DNA from 2 places in the Streptomyces sp. NPDC048352 genome. Region 2 is predicted to be linked to the other one. Evidence: riboswitches for the same ligand, from Rfam matches in the RefSeq annotation. Region 2 holds a riboswitch; the other holds the start of a gene.

Region 1 (7,167 bases), on a different contig from region 2:
CCGGGCCGATGCGGTCGAAGCGGACGGTGCCGATGAACTCGCCGCCGATGGTGGCGGCGAGGCCGACCCGGTCCACGTAGTCGTGGTGCGTGAAGCGGCGGACGTCGCGGTCCGAGAGGCGGGGGTAGGGGGCGAAGAAGCGGTAGTACTTCGACTCGTCCGAGACCTGCTCGTAGAAGCTGACCAGCCTGCCCGCGTCCTCGGTGGTGATGGGGCGGATGCGGGCGGTGCCGCCGTCGCGCAGCACGACGTCCGCTTCCCAGTGGGCCGGGTACGAGGGGTCCGACGCGGTGGTCATGGGGTCACCTTAAGGGGCGATCCGGCCGGGTGGACGGGTGCGGCGGGCGGCCCCTCCGACCTACGCGCGGCGAATGCGGCGGGCTGGGGCAAACCAGTGCAAGCTGGGGAGGGCCGAACGGCGGTGGATGCGGGCCGAAGGCCGGTGCGAGCATTCCGGACGGCGTGAGAGACTGGTCTAGACAACCGTTGAACCTGAAGGGCATCACCATGGCAGAGCGCCGCGTCAACGTCGGCTGGGCCGAGGGCCTGCACGCTCGTCCCGCCTCGATCTTCGTCCGCGCGACGACCGCTTCCGGCGTCCCGGTGACCATCGCGAAGGCGGGCGGCGACCCCGTCAACGCCGCTTCGATGCTGGCTGTCCTGGGTCTGGGCGCCCAGGGCGGCGAGGAGATCGTCCTGGCTTCCGACGCCGAGGGCGCCGAGGTCGCGCTCGACCGCCTCGCGAAGCTGGTCGCCGAGGGTCTCGAGGAACTCCCCGAGACCGTCTGACCCTTCGGGTCCGGTAGGCCCTCGCCGCCCCGCGCGGTACGACGGAAGCCGCAGCCCCCGCCACCACGGGGACTGCGGCTTCCGCGTTTTCCGGCCGCACGGCGGCTGGAATTCCAGGGCCTTTCCCGCCCTTCCGGGTCGTTCCGGAATTGCGCGCGGCAAATTCGGGCCACGGCGGCGGTCAAGAGGGCAGGGAATTCGCCTGCGGCCCGAACCGGGCGGATATCGCTCCGTTGTATACGGAGTGTGTTAATGCAGAGCGCTCGCCGTGTTTACGGCAGGTTGCGGATTCCTCACCCTCGGGCGGTGCGCCTGCGCCGCCCGCTGCGCGTGCAGCGCGGTCAGGGCCCGGGCCCGCTCCGCGTCGCCGCGCGCGACGGCGTCCACGATCGCCCCGTGCTCGGCCCAGCACTCCACGGGCTGCACCGGCGTCCCGACCGCGAACATCCAGGCGATCTTGTGACGCGTCTGCGTCAGCAGGGCGATCAGCCCCGGGCTGCCCGAGGCCTGGGCCAGGGTCTCGTGGAACCAGCCGCCCAGGGCCCGCAAATCCTCCCCCTGCCCCCGCCTGGCCCCTTCCCGGCCCAGCCTGACCAGTCCGCGCAGCACCTTCAGGTGGCCGTCCGTGCGGCGCCGGGCGGCGCGCGAGGCGGCGAGCGGCTCCAGCAGCACGCGCAGCTCCAGGAGGTCGGCGGCCTCCTGCTCGGTCGGCTCGGCGACGCAGGCGCCCGCGTGCCGGCGGGTGGTGACGAAGCCCTCGGACTCCAGGGTGCGCAGCGCCTCGCGGACCGGGACGCGGGAGACCCCGTAGCGGCGGGCGAGCACCTCCTCGGTCAGCCGGCTGCCCGGCCCGAAGAATCCGGAGACGATATCGTCGCGGATCGCTGTGCACACCGCGTGCGCCGGAATACGCAAGGCCGGACCTCCGCTGGTTTCGTTTTTCGGTTTATCGTGGCCGTGCTGCGACTCTATTGCACCACACGGCAATTCCCGAAGAGGGCCTGCAATCCGGACGGCGGCACGACGAAGAAGGCCCCGGCTCGGTGAGCCGGGGCCTTCTTCGGTGGAGCGTGCTGCGGGTCAGATCCCGACGCCGTGGTTGCGCAGGTACGTCAGCGGGTTGATGTCCGTGCCGTACGTGGCGCCGGTGCGGGCCTCGAAGTGCAGGTGCGGGCCGCTGGAGTTGCCCGTGGAGCCCGACAGGCCGATCTGCTGGCCGGGGGTGACCGTCTCGCCGGCGGAGACGCTCAGCGAGAGCAGGTGGCCGTACTGGGTGTAGGTGCCGTCGTTGTGGCGGATCACGACGTTGTTGCCGTAGGCGCCGCCCCAGCCGGCCTCGACGACGGTGCCCGCGCCCACCGCGTGGACGATGCTGCCCTCGTCGGCGTGGAAGTCGATGCCCGTGTGGCTGCCGGAGGACCACATGCCGCCGCCCGCGCCGTACTGGGTGCTGACGTAGGAGCCGTCGACGGGGGCCACGAAGGTGTTGAGGCGCTTGCGGGCCTCCTCGCGGGCGGCCTTCTCGGCGGCCTCGCGCTCGGCCTTCTCCTTGGCCTCGGCGGCGCGCTTGGCCTCGGCGGCACGCGTCTTCGCCTCGGCCTCGGCCTGCGCCTGGGCGGCGACGGCCTCGGCGGCGCGCTGCTGGGACTCGGCCTGGACCTCGATGTCGTCCTGCAGGCCGTCGGCGACGACGACCGCGTTCTGGCCGGTGTCCTCCATGGACGGGGCGTTGTGGTGGTCCGCCGCGAAGGCCGGAGCGGCCAGGGTGCCGACCACGCCCGTGGTGGCGAGGGCGGCGATGCCGGCGTAGCCGGCGGTCTTGCGGCTCAGACGGCTGGAACCACGGTGCTTACCAGAACCGGCGGCACGACTGCCAAACGCCATGAAGGGGGTGATCCTTTCCTTCCCTCTCGCCTACCGGGTTAGCTGACGGGTTCGGAGCAGGAAGGTCTCCTACGGGCCTCCTCTTGCGAGGGGGTCCGATTCACCCCAGGGACTCATGTGGGTCCCCGGCTCCCCAGGCTCGCGCCTGACGGGGACTCGGCGATCGCTGTCCGGTGCCGCGGGGGTGCGGCGGGTTCAACTGACGAACAGCACGGCCGACGCTAGGCGGATCATCAGTCAATCGCCAAACACACGCGCGCTTTTGTTGCGTACGCCACACCGCATACGAGCAACGACGCCACTAAACGGACAAAGGGGGCTCCGGTGGATGTTCCACCGGAGCCCCCAGGAAACGGACCCGTCGCCGCTCCGTCTCGGGTCCCCCGCCGTGCAGTTGGGGACGGTCGCGCCGCCCGGCCGGGGACGGTCACACCGCCCGGCCGGGGACGGTCGCGCCGCTCAGTTGGAGACGACGGTGACCTCACCGATCCCGAGGGCCAGGACGGGCTCCTCGATCTGCGCCGCGTCGCCCACCAGGATCGTGACCAGGCGGTCCACCGGGAAGGCGTTCACGACCGCCGAAGTGGCCTCGGCGGTACCGGTTTCGGCCAGCCGCGCGTACAGCCGCGCCTGGTAGTCGTCCGGCAGCTCCTGCTCCACCTGGTCGGCGAGCGTCCCGGCGACCGAGGCGGCCGTCTCGAACTTCAGCGGAGCCACACCCACCAGGTTCTGCACCGCCACGTCCCGCTCGGCGTCGGTCAGTCCGCCCTCCGCGAGCGTCCGCAGCACCTGCCACAGGTCCTGCAGCGCCGGACCGGTGTTGGGGGTGTCCACCGAACCGCTGATGGCGAGCATCGAGGCGCCCTTGCCATCGGCGGTCGAGCGCAGCACCTGCCCGAAGGCCCGCACGCCGTAGGTGTAGCCCTTCTCCTCGCGCAGCACCTTGTCCAGGCGGGAGGTGAGGGTGCCGCCGAGGCAGTACGTGCCGAGCACCTGCGGGGCCCAGACGATGTCGTGCCGGTCCGGCCCGATCCGGCCGATGAGCAGCTGCGTCTGGACGGCGCCCGGCCGGTCCACGATGACCACGCGGCCCGTGTCGTCGGCCGTCACCGGCTGCACGGGGCGGGGTGCGGCGGTGTTGCCGGTCCAGGTGCCCAGGGTGTCCGCCAGCAGGGCGTCCAGGTCGGTGCCGGTCAGGTCGCCGACGACCACCACGGTGGCGGTGGAGGGGCGTACGTGGGCCTCGTAGAAGGCGCGTACGGCGGCGGAGTCGATCCGCGCGACCGTCTCCTCGGTGCCCTGGCGCGGGCGGGACATCCGCAGCGACGCCGGGAACAGCTCCTTGGAGAGCTCCTTGGCGGCGCGGCGCTGGGGGTTGGCCAGCTCGTGCGGGATCTCGTCGAGCCGGTTGCGCACCAGGCGGTCGACCTCGCTGTCGGCGAAGGCGGGGGCGCTCAGCGCCTCGGCGAGCAGTCCGAGCGCCTTGGGCAGGCGGGAGGCCGGGACCTCCAGGGAGACCCGCAGGCCCGGGTGGTCCGCGTGGGCGTCCAGCGTGGCGCCGCAGCGCTCCAGCTCCGCGGCGAACTCCTCGGCGGAGTGCTTGTCGGTGCCCTCCGACAGGGCGCGGGCCATGATCGTGGCGACCCCGTCGAGGCCCTCGGGCTCGGCGTCCAGCGGTGCCGCGAGGTTGACCTCGACCGCCACCACCTGCTGGCCGGGGCGGTGGCAGCGCAGCAGGGTCAGGCCGTTGGGGAGCGTGGAGCGCTCGGGGGCCGGGAAGGCCCACGGCTTCGCCTCGCCGGCCTGCGGCCGCGGGTGGAAGGTCATCGTGACGGCTGCGGTGTCGCTCACTGCTCCGCCCCCTCGTTCTCGTCGTGCTGCTCGGTCTCGTGGGCCTCGGCGCCGGCCAGCGGCTCGTAGACCAGTACCGCGCGGTTGTCGGGGCGCAGCCGGGCCGCGGCCACGGCCTGCACCTCCTCGGCGGTGACGTCCAGCACCCGCTGGACGGCGGTCAGCGCGAGCTGCGGGTCGCCGAACAGGACCGCGAAGCGGCACAGTTCGTCGGCGCGGCCGGCCACCGTGCTCAGCCGGTCCAGCCATTCGCGCTCCAGCTGTGCCTGGGCGCGCTCCATCTCCTCCGCCGTCGGGCCCTCGGCGGCGAACCGGGCGAGCTCCTCGTCGACGGCCGCCTCGATGGCGGGCACCTCGACGCCGCTGGAGGTCTTGACGTCCAGCCAGCCCAGCGAGGGCGCGCCGGCCAGGCGCAGCATGCCGAAACCGGCCGCCACGGCCGTCTGGTCGCGGCGTACCAGGCGGTTGTGCAGCCGGGAGGACTCGCCGCCGCCCAGCACGGTCAGTGCCACGTCGGCGGCGTCGCACTCGCGGGTGCCGTCGTGCGGCAGCCGGTAGGCGGCCATCAGCGCGCGGGCCGGGACCTCCTCGACGATCTCCTCGCGCAGCTGCCCGCCCATGGTGTCGGGGAGCGTGCCGTCGCGGGGCGGCTGCTTGCCGTCGTGCGCCGGGATGGTGCCGAAGTACTTCTCGATCCAGGCGAGGGTCCGCTCGGGGTCGATGTCGCCCACGACCGACAGCACGGCGTTGTTGGGCGCGTAGTACGTACGGAAGAAGTGGCGCGCGTCCTCCAGGGAGGCGGCGTCCAGGTCGGCCATCGAGCCGATCGGGGTGTGGTGGTACGGGTGGCCCTCGGGGTAGGCGAGGGCGGTCAGCCGCTCGAAGGCGGTGCCGTACGGGACGTTGTCGTACCGCTGGCGGCGCTCGTTCTTGACCACGTCGCGCTGGTTCTCCATGGACTCGTCGTCCAGGGCGGCCAGCAGCGAGCCCATGCGGTCCGCCTCCAGCCACAGGGCGAGTTCCAGCTGGTGCGCCGGCATCGTCTCGAAGTAGTTGGTGCGCTCGAAGCTGGTGGTGCCGTTCAGCGAGCCGCCGGCACCCTGGACGAGCTCGAAGTGGCCGTTGCCCGGTACGCTCGCCGAACCCTGGAACATCAGGTGCTCGAAGAGGTGAGCCAGACCGGTCCGCCCCTTGACTTCGTGGCGGGAGCCGACGTCGTACCAGAGGCAGACGGCGGCGACCGGAGTGAGGTGGTCCTCGGACAGCACCACGCGCAGGCCGTTGGCCAGCCGGTGCTCGGTCGCTGTCAGGCCGCCGGAGCCGGCCTGAGCTGTGGCCGTGTGACCCATGGGCATGTGGTCCCTTCGATCGCGATGCAGAGATTTCTGTCAGACCTGCCACTGTATGCAAGCGCGCCGACGGCCGGATAAGTTCCCGGGTCACTCCCCCGCACTCCGTACGGGGGGACCCCCGGGGTCGGAGTCGGCGTTGTCGGTGCCTCGGGCCACAATGGTCCGCGTCAACCACGCCAGATCCACCCAGCACACCCCGAACCTTGGTTAAGGAGCCGCGCAGCGATGGCCCGCCGCAGCACGAAGACCCCGCCGCCGGAGGATTTCGAGGAGAAGATCCTCGACATCGACGTCGTCGACGAAATGCAGGGCTCCTTCCTCGAGTACGCGTACTCGGTGATCTACTCCCGCGCCCTGCCCGACGCCCGCGACGGGATGAAGCCGGTGCACCGGCGCATCGTCTACCAGATGAACGAGATGGGCCTGCGGCCCGACCGGGGGTACGTCAAGTGCGCCCGCGTCGTCGGCGAGGTGATGGGCAAGCTGCACCCGCACGGCGACGCGTCGATCTACGACGCCCTCGTGCGCATGGCCCAGCCCTTCTCGATGCGGCTGCCGCTGGTCGACGGCCACGGCAACTTCGGCTCGCTCGGCAACGACGACCCGCCGGCCGCGATGCGCTACACCGAGTGCCGGATGGCCGACGCCACCTCGCTGATGACGGAGTCGATCGACGAGGACACCGTCGACTTCACCGCCAACTACGACGGCCAGGAGCGCGAGCCCGTCGCCCTGCCGGCGGCCTATCCGAACCTCCTGGTCAACGGCGCCTCCGGGATCGCCGTCGGCATGGCCACCAACATGGCCCCGCACAACCTGGGCGAGGTCATCGCGGCCGCCCGCCACCTGATCCGGTACCCGGAGGCGGACCTGGAGGCGCTGATGCGCTTCGTGCCGGGCCCCGACCTGCCGACCGGCGGGCGGATCGTGGGGCTGTCCGGCATCAAGGACGCCTACGAGAACGGCCGCGGCACCTTCAAGATCCGCGCGACGGTCTCCGTGGAGGACGTCACCGCGCGCCGCAAGGGCCTGGTCGTCACCGAACTGCCCTTCACGGTGGGCCCCGAGAAGGTCATCGCGAAGATCAAGGACCTGGTCGGCTCGAAGAAGCTCCAGGGCATCGCGGACGTCAAGGACCTCACCGACCGCTCGCACGGCCTGCGCCTGGTGATCGAGATCAAGAATGGCTTCCACCCGGAGGCCGTGCTGGAGCAGCTGTACAAGCTGACGCCGATGGAGGAGTCCTTCGGCATCAACAACGTCGCGCTGGTCGACGGGCAGCCGCTGACCC
Region 2 (7,167 bases):
GGGGCCAGGTTGAAGGTGCCCCAGTGGATCGGCAGCATCGTGCCGTGCGGGACACCGCCCTGGAGGTCGAGGTGGGCCCGCATGCCCTCCTCGGGGGTCATGTGGATGTCGGGCCAGTACTCCGAGTAGGCGCCGATCTGGATCATCGTGGCGTCGAAGGGCCCGTGCCGGCCACCGATCTCCTCGAAGCCGGGGAAGTAGCCGGTGTCCCCGCTGTGGTAGATCCGGTGCTCCCCGCCGGCGACGACCCAGGAGGCCCACAGGGTGAACTGCTGGTTGCGCAGGCCGCGTCCGCAGAAGTGGCGGGCGGGAGTGGCCGTGAGGGTGAGCCCGGCGACCTCGGTGGCCTCGTTCCAGTCGAGCTCGCGCAGCCGGTCCGCCGGGACGCCCCAGCGCTCGAGGTGCGCGCCGACGCCCAGCGGGACGGCGAAGACCGTGTCCGTGCCGGCCAGGGCCTTGATCGTGGGGAGGTCGAGGTGGTCGTAGTGGTCGTGGGAGATCACGACGACGTCGACGTCGCCCAGCGAGGCCAGCGGCACCGGGACGGGGTGGAGCCGCTTGGGCCCGGCGAAGGGGAAGGGGGAGCAGCGCTCGCCCCACACGGGGTCGAAGAGCACCCGGCGGCCGTCGATCTCCGCGAGCACGCTGGAGTGGCCCATCCAGGTCAGGCGCAGTCCGCTCACGGGCGGCTTGGCCAGCTCGGCGAGGGTGGTCGGGTAGACGGGGATCGGCGCGCCGGGACCGCGCCGGACCCGCTGCTCCTTCTGGAAGTAGGTCCTGGCGAACTCGGCCATCGATCCGGAAGGCCTGGTCCGGGCCCCGACCGGGTTCTGGAAGACGCCGTCGGCGAAGTTCGGCGAGCGCAGGATCCGCTCCAGCCGTGCGCCGGAGGGGTCCGCGCCGAAGGCTTCGGGCCGCAGGGCGCGCAGCCGGGGACGCAGGGGTCGGGAGCCGGTCAAGGCGCCTCCTGGGAAGGTGCAGGATGAGGTGGGACGGTCGTACGACTACGACCGTCCCAACGCACACCGGCTCCCCATGATTCCGCAGCGCGGGGTCCGCCTTGCCGTGGGCGCCGGCGGGCCGGCGCGGCGCCGCCGCAGCCGGCCCCTCCCCCGCTACAGCGGCAGCAGGTCCGGGCGCTTGGCCTCGACGTGGTCGCCGGAGGACTCCCCGCGCAGCCGGCGGCCGATCCAGGGCACGAGGTGTTCACGGGCCCACTGGATGTTGTCCCGGGTCACGTCCACCGACCCGCGCGGCGGGACCGGCGGCCAGGGCTGGTCCGGGTCGGTCGGCACCGCGTAGCCGAGCACCTGCGCGGCGCGCAGGGCGACGCGGGTGTGCCCCTCGGGCGAGAGGTGCAGCCGGTCGCCGTCCCAGGCCCGCCGGTCCTGTACGGACTTGAGGGACCACAGGTCGAGGACGGGGCACCCGTACCGGTCGGCGATGGAGCGGACGTGCGCGCTGTACGTCGCGACCTTGCCCCGCAGGTGTTTGAGGACGGGCACGCCCCGGGTGTCGAAGCCGGTCGTGACCATCACGAGCCCGACGGACCGGGTGAGGTCGGCCACGGCCGCCTCGAACCGCTCCGCCACGTCGTCCGGGTCGCTGCCGGGACGGATGATGTCGTTGCCCCCCGCGCAGAAGGTGACGAGGTCGGGTGCGAGTTCCCTGGCCCTCGGGACCTGCTCGGCCACGATCTGGTCGAGAAGTTTCCCCCGCACGGCCAGATTCGCGTAGCGGAAGTCGTGTTCTTCGCGCTGATCGGCCAGGAGTACGGCGAGCCGGTCCGCCCAGCCGAGATATGAATCCCCGGGTCCCGGGTCCCCCACGCCCTCGGTGAAGCTGTCCCCGATCGCCGCGTACGAGCCGATGGTCTTGAGTGTCGTCTTCGTCGCTGCCACGGGACGACATCCTTCACCTTGGCAACCAACCTACGCCAACGTAATGAGGGGTTGACAGACCGTGATCTATACCACGCGGGGGATAAGGAATAAGTACGCGTGGGGCCGGGACCCCCCTCGGGTCCCGGCCCCACACGCGTCACGGTGCCGACGGCGGGTGCCGTCAGATGCTCACGCCCTTGGAGCGGAGGTAGCCGAGCGGGTCGATGTCGGAGCCGTAGGACGGGCCCGTACGGATCTCGAAGTGCAGGTGCGGGCCGGTCACGTTGCCGGTCGCGCCGGAGAGGCCGATGCGCTGGCCGCCGGTGACGCTCTGGCCCGCCGAGACGGACAGCGAGGAGAGGTGGCCGTACTGGGAGTACTTGCCGTCGGCGTGCCTGATGACGACCTCGTTGCCGTAGGCGCCGCCCCAGCCTGCGGAGACCACGGTGCCCGCGCCGACGGCCTTGACCGTGGTGCCCGTGCTCGCGATGAAGTCGACGCCGGTGTGGTAGCCGGAGGACCACATGGCACCGCTCGCCCGGTACTGCGTGGAGATGCCGCCGCCGACGGGGGCGGTGAACCCGGAGGAGGTGGCGGGCGCTGCGGGCGCCGGGGCCTTCTCGCTCTTGGCCGCGGCGCCGGAGCCCTGGGCGGCCTGGCTGCCGGACGTCCGGCCGGCCTTGCCGCCGGAGCCCTTGGCGGACGCCCCGCCGGAGCCCTTCGCGGCCGGGGCCGAGTCGGCCGTGTCCTCGGAGGCGGCCGGAGCATCGCTCGAGGATTCCTCGGCCGGGGCCGCAGGAGCCTTCGGGGCGGGAGTCTGGACCTGGCCGCCGACGCCGCCGAGGGTGAGCTTCAGGCCGGGGTGGATGAGGGAGGGGTCCTCGCCGACGGCCTCGCGGTTGTCGGCGTACAGCCTCTCCCAGCCGCCGTCCAGGTGGCGCTCGGCGGCGATCTTCGAGAGGTAGTCGCCCGGCACCACCGTGTAGACGGCGGACGCGGCGGCGGGCGCGGCGGTCAGCGCCTGGGGGGCCTGCGCGTGGTGCGCGGGGGCGGTCTTCGCGGGCACGGCCGCCGGGGCGGCGTGGGCGCCGGCGGCACCCATCAGCGGGAGGGCGAGGGCCGCCCCGCCGGTTCCGGCCACGGCGAAACCGCGGGATATCGAACTGGACTTCGGACGGCGGTGCTTACCCTTTGCGGGCATGGCGAATTCCTCTCCGGCGCCTGCGAGGTGAGCTGTCGGGTTCGGACTGGAGATGTCCGGCCATACGTGCGGAGCACGGTTTCGGCTTCACCCCGAGCTGCACCGGACATGCTCCGGAGCAGCGGCCTACCTGGTTCCCCCGCTCCTGCCGCGCGCGGTGGTCGGGTGCGGTTCCCGGGCGGCGGCAGGATTAGGCGGTCCACCCGGATCGATCGCGAAGGTAATCGAGGCGGGCGCCGGGCAACAAGCCACGAATTCTCTGACGGAATCGCAGATATGGGGGATCAATGGAATTACGGTCACCCTGCGTCCATTCCGTACCCTCAACAACCGCTCCCACGAGGGAATTCGATTCCCGTGATCAGGCACGCACGGTCACCGTATGATCTGGCTCACGGGGCATGGCCCGATCTCGCCTCCACCTATGGCAAGTTGCTCCCAACCGGACCAATTCGGACACCCCAGGACCACGCGGAGGAGTACACGTGACCCAGCAGATACCCCAGCCCCTTCCGGCCGCCCCCGAGCCCGGTGCGCAGCTGACCGGAGTGCGCAACTTCCGTGACGTGGGCGGGCTGCCGACCGCGGACGGACGAAGGGTCAGGCCGGGACGACTGTTTCGAAGCGGACATCTCGCGCATGCCACCGAAACCGATACAGAATTCCTCGCATCGCTGGGCCTGCACACCGTCTTCGACTTCCGCAACGCGGTCGACCAGGCCCTGGAGGGCCCGGACGTCGAACTGCCGGGCGTGCTGAACGTGAACATCCCGCTGACGGACCCCGCCGACGGCCGGGAGTTCTGGACGATGGTCCGCGAAGGCGACCTCGAACAGCTCCGCGGCCTGCTGGGCGGGGGCAGGGGGGCCGCCCGCATGGCGGAGTCGTACCGCACGATCATCCGCACCCGCACCGCCGAGCACGGCCGCGTCCTGCACGCGCTGGCCGAGGACAGCGTCCCGGCGCTGATGCACTGCGCGGCGGGCAAGGACCGGGCGGGGCTGTCGATCGCGGTGACGCTGCTCGCGCTGGGCGTGGAGCGCGAGGCCATCGTGGCGGACTACCTGGAGTCGAACGCCCCGCACAACCGCTACCGGGTGCGCCGCGGCACCGACACTCCCGAGGCCCGCGCCCCCGAGGTGACGGAGCTGCTGGCCCCGCTGTTCGACGCCCGCGCGGAGTACCTGCTGGCGGCCTTCGCGACCATCGACGAGCTGTGGGGCGGGGCGGACCGCTACCTCGCCGAGGGGCTCGGGCTCGCCCCCGCCTCCCTCGGCCTGCTGCGGGACCGGCTCCTGGACTGACCCTCCGGAAAGAGGGCCGGCGGGGACCGGATACGGCCCCGCCGGCCCCCGGACAGCCGGCCCGGCGGTCGTCGGCTCAGCGGTTGCCGACCGCCTGCTTCACCAGCGTCCTGCCGAAGTCCCACATGAGCCCGCCCCCGCCGTGCGCCTCGTCCATGACCTCCCGGAAGGCCCCGACGAAGCGCTCCACGTCGGCCTCGTCCACGACGAGCGGCGGGATGAGCTTGATGACCTCCAGGTGGTCCCCGGAGACCTGGGTGAGGATCCGGTGTTTGCGCAGCAGCGGCACCACGACCATCTGGGCGAACAGCCCCTTGCGGGCCGCCTGGAGCACCGCCCAGCGGCTGCGCAGGCCGAGCGAGGAGGGCTTGCCGAACTCGATGCCGATCATCAGCCCACGCCCGCGCACCTCGTGCAGCAGCTCGTACTCGTCCACGAGCGCCGCGAGCCGCCCGCGCAGCAGGTCGCCCATCGCCCGGGCGTTGGCCACCAGCTGCTCGTCGTCCATGACGGAGAGCACCGCCAGCCCGGCCGCCATCGCCTGCGCGTTGGAGCCGAAGCTGGCCGAGTGCACCAGCACCCGGTCCATGGACGAGTACACCTTCTGGAAGATCCAGTCCTTGCCCAGGGTCGCGCCGACGGGCACGTAGCCGCCGGAGAGGGCCTTGGCCACGCACACCAGGTCCGGCTCCACGCCCGGCTCGTGCTGGTACGCGTAGAAGTCACCGGTACGTCCGAGGCCCGTCTGCACCTCGTCGGCGATCAGCAGCGCCTTGTGCCGGTGCAGCAGCTCCTGCGCAGCGCGCAGGAAGCCGGGCGGGGCGGCGTGCACCCCCTTGCCCTGGACCGGTTCGACCACGAAGGCGGCCACGTCCCCGCGCGCGAGCTCGCGCTCGAGCGCGGCCAGGTCCCCGAGCGCGATCTTCGTGTCGGGGAGCAGCGGGGCGAAGCCGTCGCGGAAGCCGCCTTCGCCGTTGACCGACAGCGAGCCCGTGGTCAGCCCGTGGAAGGCGTGGTCGCAGTAGAGGACCCTGGGCCGCCCGGTGGCGTACCGGGCGAACTTCAGGGCGGTCTCCACCGCCTCGGTGCCGCTGTTGCCGAAGAAGACCCGGTCGAGGTGGGGGCTGTACGACAGCAGCTTCTCGGCCAGCAGCCCGGGCAGCGGCTGGCAGTCGAAGCGGGTCAGGTCGGCGAGCTGGGCGTCCAGGACGTCGTGCAGGGCCCGGCGTACGACCGGGTGGTGCCGGCCCAGGCCCATCACCCCGAACCCGGCGAGCATGTCGAGGTAGTCGTTGCCCTCGGCGTCCCAGAAGTGGGCGCCCTCGGCCCGCTCGTAGACCTTGTCGAAGCCGATGGTGTGCAGCATGCGGGGCAGCTGGTGGTTGAGGTGGCGGGCGTGCAGCTCGTAGCGCTCCCCGCCGCGCTCGGCCAGCAGCGCGGCGAGGTCGAAGCCGCCCGGCCCGCCCTGTGCGGGGGTCATGCGGACGCGTCCCGGTTCCCGCCCACGGTCTCGCGGGCCGCGCGCAGCGACTCCTTCAGCGACCCCATGGTGGCGAGGACGGCGGTGGGCTCGTAGCCGCAGTGCGCCATGCAGTTCGCGCAGCGCGGGTCCTTCCCGCGGCCGTACTTGCTCCAGTCGGTGTCCTCGATCAGCTCCCGGTACGTGGGCACGTAGCCGTCGCTCATCAGGTAGCAGGGGCGCTGCCAGCCGAAGAGCGAGTAATTGGGAATGGCCCAGGCGGTGCAGGGGAAATCGGCCTTGCCTTCGAGGAAGTCCAGGAAGAGCGGCGAGTGGTTGAGCCGCCAGCGCCGCCGGTTGCCGCCCGCGAAGGCCTTCTTGAAGAGTTCCCGGGTCTGCTCGACGCCCAGGAAGTGCTCCTGGTCGGGTGCCTTTTCGTAGGCGTAGGCGGGCGAGATCATCATCTCGTCGACCTGGAGGTCGTCATTGAGGTAGTTCAGTACTTCGATGATCGTCTGCGGGGTGTCGGTGTTGAAGAAGGTGGAGTTTGTGGTCACCCGGAATCCGCGGCGCTTGGCCTCCTTGATGGCCGCGACCGCCTCGTCGAAGACGCCCTCCTTGGCCACCGATTCGTCGTGGCGTTCGCGCAGTCCGTCGATGTGGACGGCGAAGGCGAAGTAGGGGGAAGGGGTGAATTTCTCGATCTTCTTGCGGAGCAGCAGGGCGTTGGTGCAGAGGAAGACGTATTTCCGCTTCGCCACCAGCTGGCGCACGATCTCGTGGATCTGCGGGTGCATCAGGGGTTCGCCGCCCGCGATGGAGACCATCGGCGCGCCGGACTCCAGCACGGCGCCGACCGCCTGGGCGACGGGCATGCGCTGCTTGAGCACCCCGGCCGGGTGCTGGATCTTCCCGCAGCCCTCGCAGGCGAGGTTGCAGGCGTAGAGCGGTTCCAGCTCGACGATCAGCGGGAACTTCTCGCGCTTGCGGAGCTTCTGTTCGAGAAGATAGGTCCCGACCCTGATGGACTGTCGCAACGGCATGGCCATCTGGTTCACCTCCTGGGGAGCAGTAACGAACGGTGCCATTCGTGGAACGCGGGCAGTAGGGCGCGCAGGACACGGAAGGCAGATATTCCACCCCGTACCGTGCCGATGCGGACGAGCTCGTGCTCCGGAGCGTCCACGACCACCCGGACGGCGGCAACGGGACGGCCCGGTGCTGCGGCGGTCCACAGGGTGGCCGCGGACTCCATGTCGACGGCGACGGCGCCGGTGGCGCGCAGCTGCGCGCGCTCCTGGCCGCGTACGACGTGGTCGG

Evidence for each region. Region 2 has a riboswitch for cyclic di-AMP ahead of AB0D45_RS19105 (LysM peptidoglycan-binding domain-containing M23 family metallopeptidase). Riboswitches for the same ligand answer to the same signal wherever they lie in the genome.
Region 1: another riboswitch for cyclic di-AMP. It lies ahead of AB0D45_RS13970 (M23 family metallopeptidase); the one in region 2 lies ahead of AB0D45_RS19105 (LysM peptidoglycan-binding domain-containing M23 family metallopeptidase).

What each region holds. Positions count from the first base shown of each region.
Region 1 covers NZ_JBEZKZ010000021.1:29,780-36,946, reverse strand. Annotated here, with positions in the region: gene AB0D45_RS13985 (GNAT family N-acetyltransferase) at 1-298, opposite strand, end outside; gene AB0D45_RS13980 (HPr family phosphocarrier protein) at 508-789, shown strand; gene AB0D45_RS13975 (GntR family transcriptional regulator) at 1,039-1,704, opposite strand; gene AB0D45_RS13970 (M23 family metallopeptidase) at 1,870-2,673, opposite strand; cyclic di-AMP (ydaO/yuaA leader) riboswitch at 2,686-2,845, opposite strand; gene AB0D45_RS13965 (pitrilysin family protein) at 3,133-4,500, opposite strand; gene AB0D45_RS13960 (pitrilysin family protein) at 4,521-5,873, opposite strand; gene AB0D45_RS13955 (DNA topoisomerase IV subunit A) at 6,102-7,167, shown strand, end outside.
Region 2 covers NZ_JBEZKZ010000034.1:47,227-54,393, forward strand. Annotated here, with positions in the region: gene AB0D45_RS19095 (MBL fold metallo-hydrolase) at 1-959, opposite strand, end outside; gene AB0D45_RS19100 (SGNH/GDSL hydrolase family protein) at 1,116-1,901, opposite strand; gene AB0D45_RS19105 (LysM peptidoglycan-binding domain-containing M23 family metallopeptidase) at 2,065-3,084, opposite strand; cyclic di-AMP (ydaO/yuaA leader) riboswitch at 3,089-3,291, opposite strand; gene AB0D45_RS19110 (tyrosine-protein phosphatase) at 3,570-4,388, shown strand; gene AB0D45_RS19115 (aspartate aminotransferase family protein) at 4,465-5,868, opposite strand; gene hpnH (adenosyl-hopene transferase HpnH) at 5,865-6,896, opposite strand; gene AB0D45_RS19125 (1-hydroxy-2-methyl-2-butenyl 4-diphosphate reductase) at 6,902-7,167, opposite strand, start outside.